Regions from separate parts of the Arthrobacter sp. FX8 genome, predicted to be linked through region 1. Evidence: riboswitches for the same ligand, from Rfam matches in the RefSeq annotation. Region 1 holds a riboswitch; the other holds the start of a gene.
The links. Region 1 has a riboswitch for cyclic di-AMP ahead of OUO20_RS00765 (C40 family peptidase). Riboswitches for the same ligand answer to the same signal wherever they lie in the genome.
Positions count from the first base shown of each region.

Region 2: it holds a riboswitch for cyclic di-AMP, as region 1 does, so the genes downstream of both, OUO20_RS00120 (hypothetical protein) here and OUO20_RS00765 (C40 family peptidase) in region 1, are expected to answer to the same signal.

Region 1 is NZ_CP113505.1:172,304-180,086, reverse strand. It holds gene OUO20_RS00790 (molybdopterin molybdotransferase MoeA) at 1-22, opposite strand, end outside; gene OUO20_RS00785 (DUF6457 domain-containing protein) at 19-315, opposite strand; gene mobA (molybdenum cofactor guanylyltransferase) at 312-926, opposite strand; gene OUO20_RS00775 (HNH endonuclease) at 1,081-1,581, opposite strand; gene OUO20_RS00770 (NlpC/P60 family protein) at 1,850-2,617, opposite strand; gene OUO20_RS00765 (C40 family peptidase) at 2,781-3,458, opposite strand; cyclic di-AMP (ydaO/yuaA leader) riboswitch at 3,529-3,708, opposite strand; partial or broken gene OUO20_RS00760 (M23 family metallopeptidase) at 3,837-4,657, opposite strand; cyclic di-AMP (ydaO/yuaA leader) riboswitch at 4,670-4,882, opposite strand; gene OUO20_RS00755 (metal-dependent transcriptional regulator) at 5,021-5,722, opposite strand; gene serC (phosphoserine transaminase) at 6,015-7,145, shown strand; gene OUO20_RS00745 (DUF3027 domain-containing protein) at 7,205-7,783, opposite strand.
Region 2 is NZ_CP113505.1:19,882-27,664, reverse strand. It holds gene OUO20_RS00135 (bifunctional glycosyltransferase family 2/GtrA family protein) at 1-211, shown strand, start outside; gene OUO20_RS00130 (ArnT family glycosyltransferase) at 208-2,046, shown strand; gene OUO20_RS00125 (glycosyltransferase family 39 protein) at 2,031-4,415, shown strand; cyclic di-AMP (ydaO/yuaA leader) riboswitch at 4,623-4,783, shown strand; gene OUO20_RS00120 (hypothetical protein) at 4,789-5,496, shown strand; gene OUO20_RS00115 (VOC family protein) at 5,582-6,007, opposite strand; gene upp (uracil phosphoribosyltransferase) at 6,069-6,704, opposite strand; gene OUO20_RS00105 (phosphatase PAP2 family protein) at 6,717-7,520, opposite strand; gene tadA (tRNA adenosine(34) deaminase TadA) at 7,576-7,783, shown strand, end outside.

The sequences.
Region 1 (7,783 bases):
CGCTTTGGGGTTCCGCGGTCATTCGCCGGGAGTCCCGGCGGCAGCCTCGGCCTCGTAGTCCTTTGCCAGTGTGCGGGCAACGGCCAGGGCCGCATCCATTGATTCAGCGTCCATCTCCCTGCCGGGAGCCGCAGCCAGGCCCGCAGCGAACCCGGCGATGAAAGTGGTGAGCGGAGCGGCTGGCCGGACCACAGCATGGGCGGCGACGCCCGCAAGCGCCAGCACCGCGTTGACGTCCACCTGGACGTCCTCAAGCTTGTACGCTTGGAGAAGTGCCCTGCACCACTCTTCCAGTGTTTCGTCCTGGCTCTTCACGAATTGCCTCCCACGTTTGCTCCGCCCGTCTGCCGGTCCTGGCGTTCGCTCTGGTTCCCGGCGGCAATCCCCAGCGCGGCAGCGTCATCCCAGGTATCCACATCGGAGGTGGACCCGGCAGGGACTGTGACAAGCTGCACGTCCAGATTAGCAAGGAGCGACCTGACAGAGCCGTTGACCAGCGCCCCGCGGGCAGCGAGGTCCCTGCACGCCTTTGTTAACTCAGGCGTGCGGTAAAAACCCACCAGTGGCTGTGGGCGGTTGCCTTCGGCAGCCATGACATTTGCCGGGTCCGCCGCCGTGGACATCTGCAAAGCTTCCTGAAGCGCTGCCACCGCTTGGGATGCCAGCGGCATGTCGCAGGCCAGTACCAGGAGGTAGGGCGCATCCTCGCCGATGTCCGCCAGCGCATCCAGCCCGGCCGCTATGGCTGCCGCCGGGCCCGCGAAGTGCGGCTGCTCCCTGCAGCTCAGCAGGTTGGGAGGCCAGATTGGCAGGGAAGCCATCTCGCCCACAACTGCCACATGCCGGGCCCCCGCGGCGGCAGCGACAGCGCGTTCGAGGAGGGATTGGCCTTGGAAGACGAGCGACTGCTTGGGTACGCCGCCCAGCCGCGATGACCTCCCCCGGCCAGGATCACGGCATCAAAAGCAAGCCCGTTCACTTCCACTCCCCCAGCCTAGCGACCGGCAGCGTAGGGGCCGCACTGCGGGTCAGAACGTCCGGCGCACCGGAGCATCACGGCAACTCAGGCAGCGCGGGGTGTCAGGCAGCGCGTTCCGGAAGCAGGAAGGGGTCCCAGGCCGGCGTGGGCTTCTCCAGTTCCTTGATCTGCCAGATGGTTCCGTGCGGCGGTTCGGGCACGAACCGCAGGGTCCATCCCATCTCGGCTGGAGTGTGGTCGCCCTTGACGTTGTTGCAGCGCAGGCAGGCGGCCACCAGGTTCTCCCACGAATCGGCACCGCCCCGGGACTTGGGGTGAACATGGTCAATGGTGTGCGCCGCTTTCCCGCAGTAGGCGCATTTATGCCCGTCGCGCCGGAGTACGCCCCTGCGGCTGACGGCCGTGGAGTGGTTGTACCGGGGCCGGATGTAGCGGTTGAGGAGGATCACGGACGGGCGGCCCAGAATGTCAGTAGGGCCCACCACGGGGTCGTCACCTTCGGCAACCACACTTGCCTTGCCCGTGAGCACAAGCACCAGCGCCCGGCGGAAAGTAATAACCGCCAGCGGTTCATATCCAGCATTCAGAACGAGAGTGCGCATGCACTTACCTCTTCACGGCCGCACCCGTCAGGGGCACGAGGGCCGGCTGCCCTCGGCATGTCCGGGCTATGGATCGACATCACAAGAGTAAACAAAGAAGTGCAGAATCGGGTAATCGCCACTCTGGAGCAGGACAACGGCTGGACACCGCGGGAGGGTCGGCCGCGGGCGGCGCGGGCCGATTAAGCGCGAAGGACCCCCGCCGGGATGGCGGGGGTCCTTGGGGGCATTGCCAGGCCTGCGGCCGTTCAGGCCTGCCTTGGGATGCTTAGTTGACGCGGATGAACACGGGGCCGGAACCCACGTTTGCGCTGAAGACCACAGTCTGGTTTCCGTTGTAGCCGCCGTGGACTGCCATGCCGTTTCCGGCGTAGACAGCAATGTGGGCCATGCCCGCGCCGCCGTCAGCGTAGTAGATCAGGTCGCCCGGCTGCGCTTCGGCTGCACTCACGGTGCGGCCCAGGGACAGGTAGCCGGCGGGCCAGTCATGGAAGTGGATGCCGACGGCGGCCAGGGAGTTGGTGACCAGCATGGTGCAGTCCTGCATAACGCCGAGCTGGGCGTAGGCGGCCGAGAGGATTGCAGCGCCCTTGCCGCTGGCGGAAGCCTGGGCAGCGGAAGCGGCCGGAGCAGCAGCGGTGGCAACCTTGGCGGTGACCTTGGGAGCCGCAACGGGCTCGGCGGCAGGAGCAGCTTCCTGCACCTCGACCTGGGGCTCAGGCTCGGCGACGGGAGCCGGCGTGGTGGTGACAGCGGGCTTCTCGTAGCTGATGGCGATGGTGGAAGCCGCGGAAATCGGGGCGTCGATTGCGGATTCAACTTCCAGTGCGGACGCCGGAGCGGAATCACGCTTGACGTTGGCGTCGGCAGCGTTGGCCGCGATGCCGCTGGTCAGGACCAGGCCGGAAGCGGCAGCGATAACCGCAGCCTGGCGGCCCATGCCGCTTGCGTTGTCGCTGACGGCCTTTGCAATAACAGCGATCGAGTTGGTTTTGGTGACCTCGGCGCGATGCCGTGCGGTGGCACGAGTCGTCATCAGTTCTCTCTTTCGTTTTTCCCTCAAACCGCTTGTAGGCAGGCGAAGGTTGTTGGACGCGCCGGCATCTTGGGGGTACGTCGGCGCGTCCCGAACGGGGATGTGGTTTCTAGCGAAAAAGCCTTGGGCAAAGAAATAGCCCTTGGAGCGTTAAGCCCAAGAACTAGTTGCCGTAGTGGTAGTACGAGGAGGTGCCAGTGGCTGCAGGCGAGTGGAGCAGCGTGCCCTGGGAGGGGTTGAGTGCGCTGATCATCATGCCGTTGCCGACGTAGATGCCGACGTGCGCGCCACCGTTCTGGACAACCAGGTCACCCGGCTGCGGGGTGGAGGTGGGAGTCATGATGCTCCACGCATTGGTGCGGGGGATGCTGATTCCGGCCTGGGCGTAAACCCACTGCACGAACCCGGAGCAGTCCCAGCCGGTGACCGGGCTGGTGCCGCCCCACACGTAGGAGTGGCCGATGCCGGTGTAGGCGATGGCAGCGATGCCCGAGGTTGCCGCAGCGGATACGGTCTCCGCCGTCTTGGCGGCCGGAGACGCCTCCTGGCCTGCAGTGGTGGCGCGGTTCGCCGAGGCCGTGGACTGGGTACGCACCGCTTCCACCTTCGGAGCAGCGGTGGTCTTGACGACCGGACGCTCGAAGGACACCGTGGCCGTGGGTGCGGCCGTGACAGCGAGGGCTGCCTGGGACGAGCCGGACTCGGTGGAGGCAGAGACACCGGCCGTGGTGTCAGCTGCCGTGGCGGGCAGGCCCATGCTCAGGATGAGGCCGGAAGCCGCTGCCACAACGGCAGCCTGGCGGCCTACGGTCCCGGCATTTGCACTGACGGCCTTGGACATGGCGTCCAGGGGGTTGGTGCGAACCGTTTGCGCACGGTGGCGCGCAGAATGATGGCGTGAAGACACGAAGGTAGCCTCTCCCAATGCCTGCGAGGTGAGCTGTCGGATTCGGATGGGAGTCACCCGGCCACGCTGCTTCCTGGGAAGCTTGTGACTTAACCCCAAGGCCTTCTGAACATGAAGGCCAAAATTGGTTCCCCCGCCCCTGCCAGACGATGAAATGCGAACGGACCTTGAGCGGTGGCAGAGTTAGGCAATCCACTCAAGAGCGTCAACTTCGGAAAAGTTGACGCGAATTAGACGGTACAGCAGTTTTGCTTCAATGTCACATTCAGGTCACGGCGCGTCGCGGACATGTGAGAGCGGGCAACCATTTGGTTACAGCCAGCCCATGGGATCGACAACTTCGCCATTGACCTGCACCTCGAAGTGGAGGTGGCAGCCGGTGGATGCGCCCGTGGTACCGCTCAGTGCCACCACGTCCCCGCGGGAGACGGTCTGGCCCACCTTGACGTTGAAGGACGAGAGATGGTTGTAGGTGGTCTCCAGCCCGTTGCCGTGGTCAATGACCACGCGGTTTCCGCCACCGAACTGGTGCCAGCCGGCAAAGGTCACGGTACCTGTCGCGGCGGCCAGGACCGAAGTCCCGCACTGCGCCACGAAGTCCTGGCCCCGGTGGAAGTCTCCGGAGCCTCCGGTGATCGGACTGACCCGGTAGCCGAAGGGGGAAGCGGTGGTGAGGGAGGCGAGGGGTGCAGCCAGGGTGCCGGCCGAAGCGGCACGCGTGACAGAGCCGGCGGACTGGGCGCTCAGGAGTTGCTTCAGCTTCCCGTCCGGGTCGGCCTGGGTCACCACGGCCGACCGGCTGAAGTCGATCTGTGCTCCGACATCGGCCGAGATCTGGGGCTGGGGGCTGACGGCGGACGCGGCCATGGGGGCACTGCCGGCGGCATCCGTGGCCATGACGGGACTCGTGGCGGGCACCGTGACCGTCAGCACCAGGCCTGTGGCGGCAAGGGCAATGCCGGCTTTTTGGCCAATACCGCTGGCGGCGGCAAACTCCGTCATCTGCCGGAAGGGACCCCGGCGGCGGCGCGCGTCACGATGCAGGTCGCGGGGGCGCTCCGCTGCGACAACTTCGGCAACCCGGGGTGCCGAAGGGGGCCGGCCGCGCGGCGGCGGCCCCGGGAGGTCTGCATGGTCAAGAAGGGTTCCTCTCTGGAAGAAGCCTGCGGAGTTAGCTGTCGGATTCGGGTCAGAGAGATCAAAGACCCGGTCCGCCTTAGGCAAGCTTCTGCACAGGGGGTATTCCCGGAAGAATCCTTCACTGGAGAGGGCTTGCTGCTGACGGACTTCACCCCAAGGCAGTCCCCCGCTGCCGCTTGTGGTTCCCCCGCCTCTGCCAGTAACGACTCGTGCACCTGACCCGCTGGCAGAGCTCGGCTCCGGATCAGGTAACGCTTATGTATCAACGCTTGGTTCCACTATAGGGGCTTAAGACCCTAGGTAACAATTCCGTTACCTTTGCGTGGTTGCCCCTCTGCGGGGTATGGGCGCCCCGATCAGGGCTGGCTGATGGCCACAAAGACGTGGGCGGCAACCTCGGGCGGCAGCTCCAATGCGCCTTCGATTCCAGGGACCCGCACGGAGATGTATTCGCCCACGCGTTCCAGCGCCACGGCGGCACCCGGCCGGATACCGCCCTCGTCCAGCTGCGCCAGCAGTTCCGGTTCCACCTGGATCGGCTCCGCCAGGCGGCTGATGGTCACTCCGGAGGCGGGCCCGTAATTCTTCATCGCTTCCACCAGGCTGATGGCGCCGTCGGCAAAGCCGGGCCCCGCCTGGCCGCCCAGCGCCGCAAGGCCAGGGATGGGGTTGCCGTACGGCGACTCGGTGGGGTGGTCCAGCATCTCGTAGATGCGGCGCTCAACGCGCTCGCTCATGACATGTTCCCAGCGGCAGGCTTCGTCGTGGACGTAGGCCCAGTCCAGGCCAATGACGTCTGCCAGCAGGCGTTCGGCCAGCCGGTGCTTCCGCATGACCTCCGTGGCGCGCTTGCGGCCCGTGTCCGTGAGTTCCAGGTGCCGGTCGCCGGATACGACCACCAGCCCGTCCCGCTCCATGCGGCCGATGGTCTGGGAAACGGTGGGACCGGAGTGGCGCAGACGCTCGGCGATACGGGCCCGAAGGGCAACGATGTTTTCTTCCTCAAGCTCCAGAATGGTCCTGAGGTACATCTCCGTAGTGTCGATCAGATCCGTCATCCAGCTCAGCTCCTCGAGCGCAGTACCTTGCGTTGTCCCACCGTATCGCCTCTTCGCGCAAAGTAGTCCGGGGAAAGCTTAGCCTATTTTGACTTTGTCCGAATAGCCGCGCCCCGAGGGGCTGCGCGGGGACGGCACGTCTCACTGTCCGGACTATGACGGGCCTGGCTCCCGCCCCCGGCGGCGGTTCAGGCAGAATGGGAATGGCCCGCAGCGCAGCCACCGGCGCTGCCGGCCACCGACCGCCCGCCCTTCCGGACCAAACTTTTGTCCCCGCCGAATTGGAGCACCTGTGAGCGACACCAGCATCACGATCCCCGCCGACCTCCTGCCCCAGGACGGGCGGTTCGGAGCCGGCCCGTCAAAGGTCCGGCAGGAGCAGATCGACGCGCTGGCAGCAGCTTCCAAGACGATCCTTGGCACATCGCACCGGCAGGCCCCGGTCAAGAACCTGGTCGGAGCGGTCCGTGAAGGGCTGAGCCAGTTCTTCCGCGCCCCGGAAGGCTACGAGGTGGTCCTCGGCGTCGGCGGCTCCACGGCTTTCTGGGACATCGCGAGCTTCGGCCTCGTGGAGAAGAAGGCCCAGCACCTGTCCTTCGGTGAGTTCGGGTCCAAGTTCGCCGCCGCCACCAACAAGGCGCCCTTCCTGGAAGCCTCCTCCATCATCAAGTCCGAGCCCGGCACCCGGCCCGCAGCCAAGGCCGAGGCCGGCGTGGACGTCTACGCCTGGCCGCAGAACGAGACCTCCACCGGCGTCGCCGCCCCCGTCAAGCGGGTAGCCGGAGCCGACGAGGGATCACTGGTCCTCGTGGACGCCACATCGGCGGCCGGCGGACTGGACGTGGACGTTGCCGAGAGCGATGTCTACTACTTCGCCCCGCAGAAGAACTTTGCCTCCGACGGCGGCCTCTGGCTTGGCCTGTTCTCCCCCGCAGCGCTGGAACGCGCCGCGCGCATCACGGCCAGCGGCCGCTGGATCCCGGATTTCCTGGACCTGCAGACCGCGATCGATAACTCCCGCCTGAACCAGACCTACAACACCCCGTCGCTGTCCACGCTGGTGACGCTGAATGCCCAGGTCCAGTGGCTGAACTCCAACGGCGGCCTGGACTTCGCGGCTGCACGGACGGCCGATTCAGCCGGCCGCATCTACAGCTGGGCGGAAGCGTCCGGCTTCGCCACCCCGTTCGTGGCCAAGCCCGAGGAACGCTCCAACGTGATCGCCACGATCGACTTCGACGAATCGATTGATGCCGCCACCGTGGCCAAGGTCCTGCGCGCCAACGGCATCGTGGACACCGAGCCTTACCGGAAGCTGGGCCGCAACCAGCTGCGCATCGCCACCTTCGTGGCCATCGAGCCCAGCGACGTCTCCGCCCTGCTGGCCAGCATCGACTACGTGGTGGGCGAGCTGCGCAAGTAACCACAGTTAAGCACGACGGCGCCGCCCGGGTTTCCCCGGACGGCGCCGTTTGTTTGTGGTCAGGAAGTCCTTGTTTCGGCGTCAGGCTCCGCGCCGTCGTCGGCCGGCCCTTCATCCCCGGGTTCCCGCTCCGCTGCCCGAAGCCCATCCGGGTTCCCCTGCCCGGGCTCCTGCTGTTCCGGTTCCTGCTGTTCCGGCTCCTGCTGCTCCGGTTCCTGCTGCTCCGGCTCCTGCTGCTGTTCGTCCTCGGGACGGACGCGTTCGGCCCACGGCACCCACTCCGGGGCCAGGACGGAGTCCCCGGACGGCAGCAGGCCCAACTCGTTGACCGTGACCACCTTGGAGCGCGAGTTACGGGTCAGTACCGCATACCACTGCCAGCCCACGTAGCCGGGCAGCCGGGATTCGAACAGGTGCGTGACCAGCCGGTCGCCCTCGCTCTTGGCTGCCAGGTGCGGCCCGATGGTGCCGGCCGGGGTGATGCCCTCCACTGCAGCCCGGGCGGTGTCCACCGCCGCGGCCAGGAAAGCATCGGGCTTGCCCGTGCGCCACACGGGCACGCCTGCCTTGCGCTTGGGCTGGGTCTTGGCAGCCTGCTCCTGCACTGGCGTGCCCGGCTGATCAGGTTGGGGGTCCAT
Region 2 (7,783 bases), 150 kb from region 1:
CATCGGCCTGCTGCTCACCTCCGGAGCACTCGCCTTTGTACACCGGACGACGACGCCTGACCGGTGGGTGGAAGTCCTCACCGTTGTGGCGGCGAACCTGGCAGCCACGGCGGTCCGGTTCCTGCTGTTCCGGCTCTGGGTGTTCCGCGGCAACCACGGCAACCGGACCACCAAAGACGCCCCCACTTCGACAGAAACGGCAGCATCATGACCTCCACCATTTCGCCGGCGGACGCCGGCTCACCCGCCGGCCGGCAGCCGTCGCCATCCGGCCACGCTGCCTCCTCCCCCGGGGCGGCCGATACCGCACCCCGCTGGACCCGCTACGCCTTCGGTGCGCAGCCCCGCTGGGTGAGGCCTTCCGCCGTGGGGCTCCTGGCAGCCACGGCGGTCCTGTATCTGTGGAACCTGGCAGCAACCGGCTACGGAAACTCCTTCTATGCAGCCGCCATCCAGGCCGGCACCAAGGACTGGACGGCGTTCCTTTTCGGCTCGCTGGACGCAGGCAACGCCATCACGGTGGACAAGCCGCCGGCAGCACTCTGGATCCCCGCCCTCGCAGGGCGCATCTTCGGTTTTTCACCACTGAGCATGCTGGTGCCGGAAGCACTCATGGGGGTGGCCGCCGTCGGGTTCCTCTACTTGGCCGTCAAACGCGTCTCGGGACCTGCCGCAGGCCTGCTGGCCGGCGCTGCCCTGGCGCTGACGCCGGTGGCTGCGCTCATGTTCAAGTTCAACAACCCGGACGCCATGCTCACCCTGTGCCTGGTGCTTGCTGCCTACTTCACCACCCGCGCCATTGAGAGGGCGGGTTGGAAGTGGCTGGTGGCCGCCGGCGCCGTGGTTGGCCTGGCATTCCTGACCAAGATGCTGCAGGGCTTCCTGATTGTTCCCGCGCTGGGACTGGCCTATCTGTGGGCCGCACCCACGCCGGTGAGGCGCCGGCTGGTGCACCTGCTTGGCGCGCTGGGCGGAATCGTCGTGGTTGCCGGCAGCTACATCGCCCTGTTCCAGCTGACACCGGCCTCCGAGCGGCCGTACATGGCAGGGTCCAGCACCAACAGCTTCCTTGAACTGACGTTCGGCTACAACGGACTGGCCCGTCTCACCGGTTCCGGCGAGGGCATGCCCGGCGGGGCCGGGGGTGCTGCTGCCGGCGGTCCCGGAGGCGGCTTCGGCGGCGGCAACGCCGGATTCGGCGGGGCGGCCGGGCTGCTGCGGATGTTCGGGACCAGCTTTGGCGGTGAGGTCTCGTGGCTTCTGCCCGCCGCCCTGGTCCTGCTGGTGGCAGGCCTCTGGTTCACGCGCCGGGAAGTACGCACCTCCCCGGGCCGCGCGGCCCTGATCCTGTGGGGCGGCTGGCTCGTGGTCACCGGAGGTGTCTTCAGCTTCATGAGCGGCATTGTCCACCCCTACTACTCCGTGGCACTGGCGCCGGCGATCGCAGCGCTGGTGGGCATAGGCGCAGTGGAGCTCTGGCGTGGCCGCAGCTACTGGCCGGCCCGGATCGTCCTCGCCGTGACCGTCCTCGGCACCTCTGTGTGGTCGGCAGTCCTGCTGGGCCGCGACACGTCGTGGCTCCCCTGGCTGCGGGTCGCCATCATCGTGCTCGGCGTCCTCGCCGCCGCCGCAATCCTCCTCCGCCTCGACGCACTGGGCACCTCAAAACCGGGCACCTCGAAACTGGGCGCCTCCGGACGGTTCCGCCGGGCCGGTGCGGCCGCCGTCGTCGTCGTATCCCTCCTGGCCGGCGGTCTTGGGACAGCGGGGTGGACCCTCGCCACCGCTGCTTCCGCCCACTCCGGTTCCATTCCGACGTCGGGCCCGGCGGGTTCGTCCGCGGGTGGCTTCGGCAACCGTGCCGCTGGATTCGGCGGCGCACGGGCTGACGGCAGGGAGGCCGCCACTGACGCTGCCAACGGCGCGGGTGGACTCGATCCCTTCGGCGGCCTCGACGGCGCAGCCGGCCCCGGCGGTACCGGGGCGCCGGCGGCGCCGGGGGCCCGGGCGAAGGATCCGCAGATGCGGCGGTGGCGGCACTCCTGAAGGCCACCACCACGAAGTGGTCCGCGATCGTCTCCGGCGCCAGCCAGGCAGCCAGCCTGGAACTCGCCACGAACACCAACGTCATTGCCCTGGGCGGTTGGAACGGCGGGGACCCCTACCCCACGCTCGCCCAGTTCCAGGACATGGTGGCCAAGGGCGAGATCGGCTACTTCATCCAAGGCGGTGGCATGGGAGGCGGCGGCATGGGTGGCCGCGGCAATTCAGAGGTGGCCGCCTGGGTCCAGGCCAACTTCCAGGCCCAGACCGTAGGCAACTCCACCGTGTACCAACTCACCAAGGACTCCATGGCCAGCCACTACCCAGCGTCCGTCCACACTGCGTCGGTCCACACCGGACACCCTGCCGGCGCTCCTGCCGCCGCGCATCATCCTGTCCCGGCCTGCTACCGGCCGGACCCGCGGGCGCTCCGGCGGCGGCTGGAACTGGCAGCGGTGCTGGCCGGGGCCGCCGTGCTGTACTTGTGGAACCTTGGAGCATCCGGCTGGGCCAACGCGTTCTATTCCGGCGCGGCCCAGGCCGGATCGCAGGACTGGGCGGCCTGGTTTTTCGGCTCCTCCGACGCCGCCAACGCCATCACGGTGGACAAGCCGCCGGCGTCGTTGTGGGTCATGGGGTTGTCCGTCCGGATCTTCGGCCTCAGTTCCTGGAGCATCCTGGTCCCCCAGGCGCTGATGGGCGTCGGCACCGCCTGGCTGCTCTACCTGGCCGTACGGCGGGCCGCGGCGCCTGCCACGGCCGATCCACGGCTGGCGCACCGCGCAGGACTGATCGCCGCAGCCGTCCTGGCCCTCACCCCCGTTGCCACGCTGATGTTCCGCTTCAACAACCCGGACGCCCTGCTGGTGCTGCTCATGACGGCAGCCGCCTACGCGGTCCTCCGTGCAGTCCAGGAGGACCGGTTGCGCTGGCTCCTGCTGGCCGGAGTGTTCCTGGGCTTCGGCTTCCTGGCCAAGCAGCTGCAGGTCCTGCTGGTGGTTCCGGGATTCGCCATCGCCTACGCGCTGGCAGGCCCGCACAGGCTCCCGCGGCGCCTGCTCCGGCTGGCCGCGGCGGGAGCGGCCATGGTGGCCTCCGCCGGGTGGTGGCTCCTGGCGGTGGAGCTGACACCGGCCGGCCTGCGTCCCTACATCGGCGGATCGCAAACCAACTCCATCCTGGAGCTCACGCTGGGTTACAACGGGCTGGGCCGGCTGACGGGCGACGAGACCGGCAGTGTGGGCGGCGGCAACGGCTGGGGAGATCCCGGGCTGCTCCGGATGTTCAACAGCGAGTTCGGCGGCCAGATCGCGTGGCTGCTGCCGTCCGCCCTGATCCTTGCGGCGGGCCTGCTGTGGTTGGGCCGGCGGGCCCCGCGGACGGATGCGGTCCGCGCCGCCGTCATCATCTGGGGCTCGTGGGTGCTGGTGACGGGCCTGGTCTTCAGCTTCATGGCCGGCATCATCCACCCTTACTACGCCGTGGCGCTGGCGCCGGGGATCGCCGGGCTTGCGGGGCTGGGCACGGTCCTCCTGTGGCAGCACCGGCAGCAGCCACCCGCCGCACTCCTGCTGGCCGCAGCGGTGGCCGCGGCCGCCCTGATGGCCTTCCAGCTGCTGGGCACCACCTCCGCCTACGGCGCGTGGCTGCGTTGGCTGGTCCTTTCCGGAGGCTTGGCGGCCGCAGCGGGCGTGGCGTTCGGCAGGTTCCTGCACTGGCGTGCCGTGCAGCGGACGACGGCGGCGCTCGCCATTGCGGCGTCGCTCACCGGGCCGCTGGCGTACTCCCTTTCCACGGCGTCGACAACGCACAGCGGGGCGATCGTCAGCGCCGGGCCGTCGTCGGGCTTCGGCCCTGGCGGGACGGGCCCTGGCCGGACCGGCCTTGGCGGGACCGGGACAGGCAGCACCAGGCAGCCAGCAACCCAGGGAAACACGGCCCGCCAGCAGGGCGCGCCCGGAGGAACACTTCCCGGCGGAACCGCTGCTGCCGGTGGTCGCGGAGGCGGGGCCTTGGGAGGCCTCTTGGGCGCCCCCACGCCGTCCGCGGAACTCGTGGCAGCACTCAGGAATGGCGCCTCGGGCTACACCTGGGCAGCGGCAGTGGTGGGTTCGAACAACGCTGCCGGTTACCAGTTGGCAACGGAACTGCCGGTCATGGCGGTGGGTGGGTTCAACGGCACAGATCCCGCCCCTACCCTGGCGGAGTTCCAGGATCTGGTGTCCCAGGGAAAGATCCACTACTTCATCACAAGCGGAACCATGCGGGCCAGTACCGGTTCGGACGCTGCCGCCCAGATCGCCCAGTGGGTGGCGAACAACTTCACGGCGCAGAGCATTGGCGGCACCACCGTCTACCTGTTGGCTGGGTAACGGAAACTGTAACGGTCTGCGCGCTGCGCTCATGAAATGGAGCGGCCATACCCCAGTGGGACCGAGGTAACGAACGGGGAATCCGGCAAATCAACGCGCTGAGGATCGTGACTTCCGTTACCTAAATGTGACTTTCGCGTGCACTTCCTGTAGCGTCGATTGGGTGCGGCCCCCGTTCGGGCCGCATATCCCGGGTCGACGCCAAGCTCTGCCGCTTCCCCGGATTCCGATTGAGCTACGGCAGAGGCGGGGGACCCACCGTCCCGGGCATTGAATGCCCTTGGGGTTAAGCCAGTACGTGATCTTTCCGTATGGCCGGATGCCCTCATCCGAACCCGACAGCTAACTCCGCAGGTGTGAGAGGCGATCAATCATGTCCAAAAACACGGCAGAAGCACGCCTGCTGCAGGCCAAGGCTAAACACAGGGCCGCGCAGCAGGCCAAGAAGACCACCCTGGGCCAGCGCGCCGCCGTCCTTGCAGCATCGTGCGCGGTGCTGGTGGGGGTAGGCGCGGCAGGACAGACCACCAGCAGCATGACTCCGGTGTCATCCACCGCGTCCAACCCTTCCACGTCGGCGTCCGACGCTCAAATGAGCATCGAGAAGAGCGAGATCCGCTCCAACCCGGCAGCAAGCCCCGCGCCCGCTGCCATCAGCGTGGCACCGCAGGCAGCGGAACCGGCCCCCGCAGCGGCACCGGCAGCACCCGCAGCGCCTGCCCCGGCGCCTGAGCCCGCCCCCGCACCTGAGCCGGCTCGCGCCGTCGCGGTTAACGATCCTGCAGGCGCCCAGGCGTACGCCGCCAGCCAGCTGGGGGCGTTTGGCTGGGGACCGGACCAGATGCAGTGCCTGCAGACGCTGTGGACCAAGGAGTCCGACTGGACCACCACGGCCACCAATTCCAGCAGCGGGGCATACGGCATCGTCCAGTCCCTGCCCGCTGAGAAGATGGCAAGCGCCGGCGCGGACTACCTCACCAACTACCGCACGCAGATCAACTGGGGCCTGGACTACATCAAGAAGAGCTACCAGTCGCCCTGTGGTGCCCTGAACTTCCACCTGGCCCACAACTGGTACTAGGCACTCCTCCCCCGGCGGCAGCGATGCCGGGGGAACTGCACCAAAGCGGCGGGCTGCATCATCATGATGCGGCCCGCCGCTTTGGTTAACCAGCGCCCGGTCCGGCGTCCTGTCCGGTGTTCCCGCCAGCGCCCTGCCCGGCGTTCCGCCACGGGATGTACTGGACAGCCCACTTGTTTCCGTCCGGATCGGCGAAGTACACAAAGTGGCCCCAGTCCTGGACATCCACATCGCTGACATCCACGCCGTTGCACTTGAGCTGGTCATGCGCCGCATTGATGTCGTCGACCACCATCTGCAGGTTGGAGCCCGTGCCGGGCGGGGCGTCAACGAGTCCTTCGCCGATGCAGATGGAGCAGGCCGAGCCCGGCGGCGTCAACTGCACAAAGCGGATGGAGTCCGACGGCCGCTCGTCGTAGTCGGCGTTAAAGCCCACTTTGTTGACGTAGAAGTCCTTGGCACGGTCAACGTCGGATACGGGGACAAAGACAAGCTCGAGTTTCCAGTCCATCCGCACAGGCTAGCGGCGGGACACCCGTTGGGAAAGAGCCCGTTCAAACAGGGCCGAAGTGCTACCCGGCGATGCCGTAGAGGCGGTCGCCGGCGTCGCCCAGCCCGGGGACAATGTAGGACTTCTCGTTGAGCTTCTCGTCGATGGAGGCCAGGACGATGTGCACGTTGGCCCCTGACAGTTCCTCCTCCAGCCGCGCCAGGCCCTCGGGGGCGGCCAGCAGGCAGATGCAGGTGACGTCGGAAGCGCCGCGCTTGAACAGGAACTTGATGGCTTCGCGCAGGGTTCCGCCCGTGGCCAGCATGGGGTCCAGGACGAAAACCTGGCGGCCGGTGAGGTCCTCCGGCAGGCGCTCCGCGTAGGTGATGATGTCCAGTGTCTCCTCGTCCCGGGCCATGCCCAGGAAACCCACTTCAGCGGTGGGAACCAGCTTGGTCATGCCTTCCAGCATTCCCAGGCCGGCGCGCAGGATGGGAACCACCAGCGGGGTGGGCTTGGTGAAGGCGGTGCCGACGGTGGTGCTGACGGGCGTCTCGATGGTGACGGGCTCGGTGCGGACCTCCCGAGTGGCTTCGTAGGCCAGCAGGGTCACCAGCTCTTCCGTCAGCTGGCGGAAGACCGGCGACGGCGTGTTCTTGTCCCTCAGGACAGTGAGCTTGTGGGCGACCAGGGGGTGGTCAACAACGAGAGTGCGCATCCCCCAAAACTATCACTCGGCGCTGCCCTTACCGCGTCCGGAGTGTTCGCCGTCGTGCAGTTCGTCGGCCACCACGTCCCGGACGATGGGACGGTCGAACGACGGCGCTGCCCCTGCGTGCTCGCGCCTTCGGACCAGGTGGAACAGCCGGTGGGCCAGGATAACGATTGCCACCCAGGCCAGGCCCAGGATCCAGCCGGCCATAACGTCCGTGAGCCAGTGGTGGCCCAGGAAGACCCGGCTCAGGCCCATGGCGATGATGAAGATCGAGCCGGCGGTGATGGCGGTAACCCGGACCCGCATGGTGTGGAACTGAAGGCAGATGAGGTAGATCACCAGACTGATCACCACGGTGGTGTTCAGGGTGTGTCCGCTGGGGAAGGATGGCGAATCCTCGTAAGGGGGGACGGCGTCCGCATGGTCGGGCCGGGTACGGCCCACCAGCTTCTTGCCGAACGTGGTGGCGGTGACGGACGCTGCCGCTGCACCGCCGATCAGGACCAGCGGACGCCAGTTCCGGCTCAGGAAGGTCAACCACGCGGTGAGGATGCTGGCCAGGATAGGCATCCCGATGCCGCCGCCGATGTTGGTGAAACCGGTGACAAAGGAGTCAAGGCCGGGGCTGCGGAGGCCTTCGGCAAAGGCAAGGGCAGGCTTGTCCAGGTTGGCCAGGCCAGCGGAGTCCACCACATCGTCGTAGACCTCTGCCCCAAGCAGCGCCAGGGACACGATGACCACACCGCCCACAAGGATGGTGAGGATCAACGCCGCATACGGTTTGAACCAAATACCCAATCGGTCCCGAAGAGTGTCCATGGTGCCTCCCGGCATCGGCAAGTAACCTGACTAACCCCGAAACTATCATTGAGCCATGCCCTTGCCCGAAAAGAAACACGAGGCCTGGATGGGCCTTGCCCTGGCGGAGGCCCGCCGTGCGCTCGACACGGAGGACGTGCCCATCGGCGCCGTAGTGATAGGGCCCGACGGCGACGTTCTGGGTTCGGGACGCAACCAGCGGGAGGAGCTGGGCGACCCCACAGCCCACGCCGAGGTGGTGGCCATCAGGGAGGCGGCCGGAC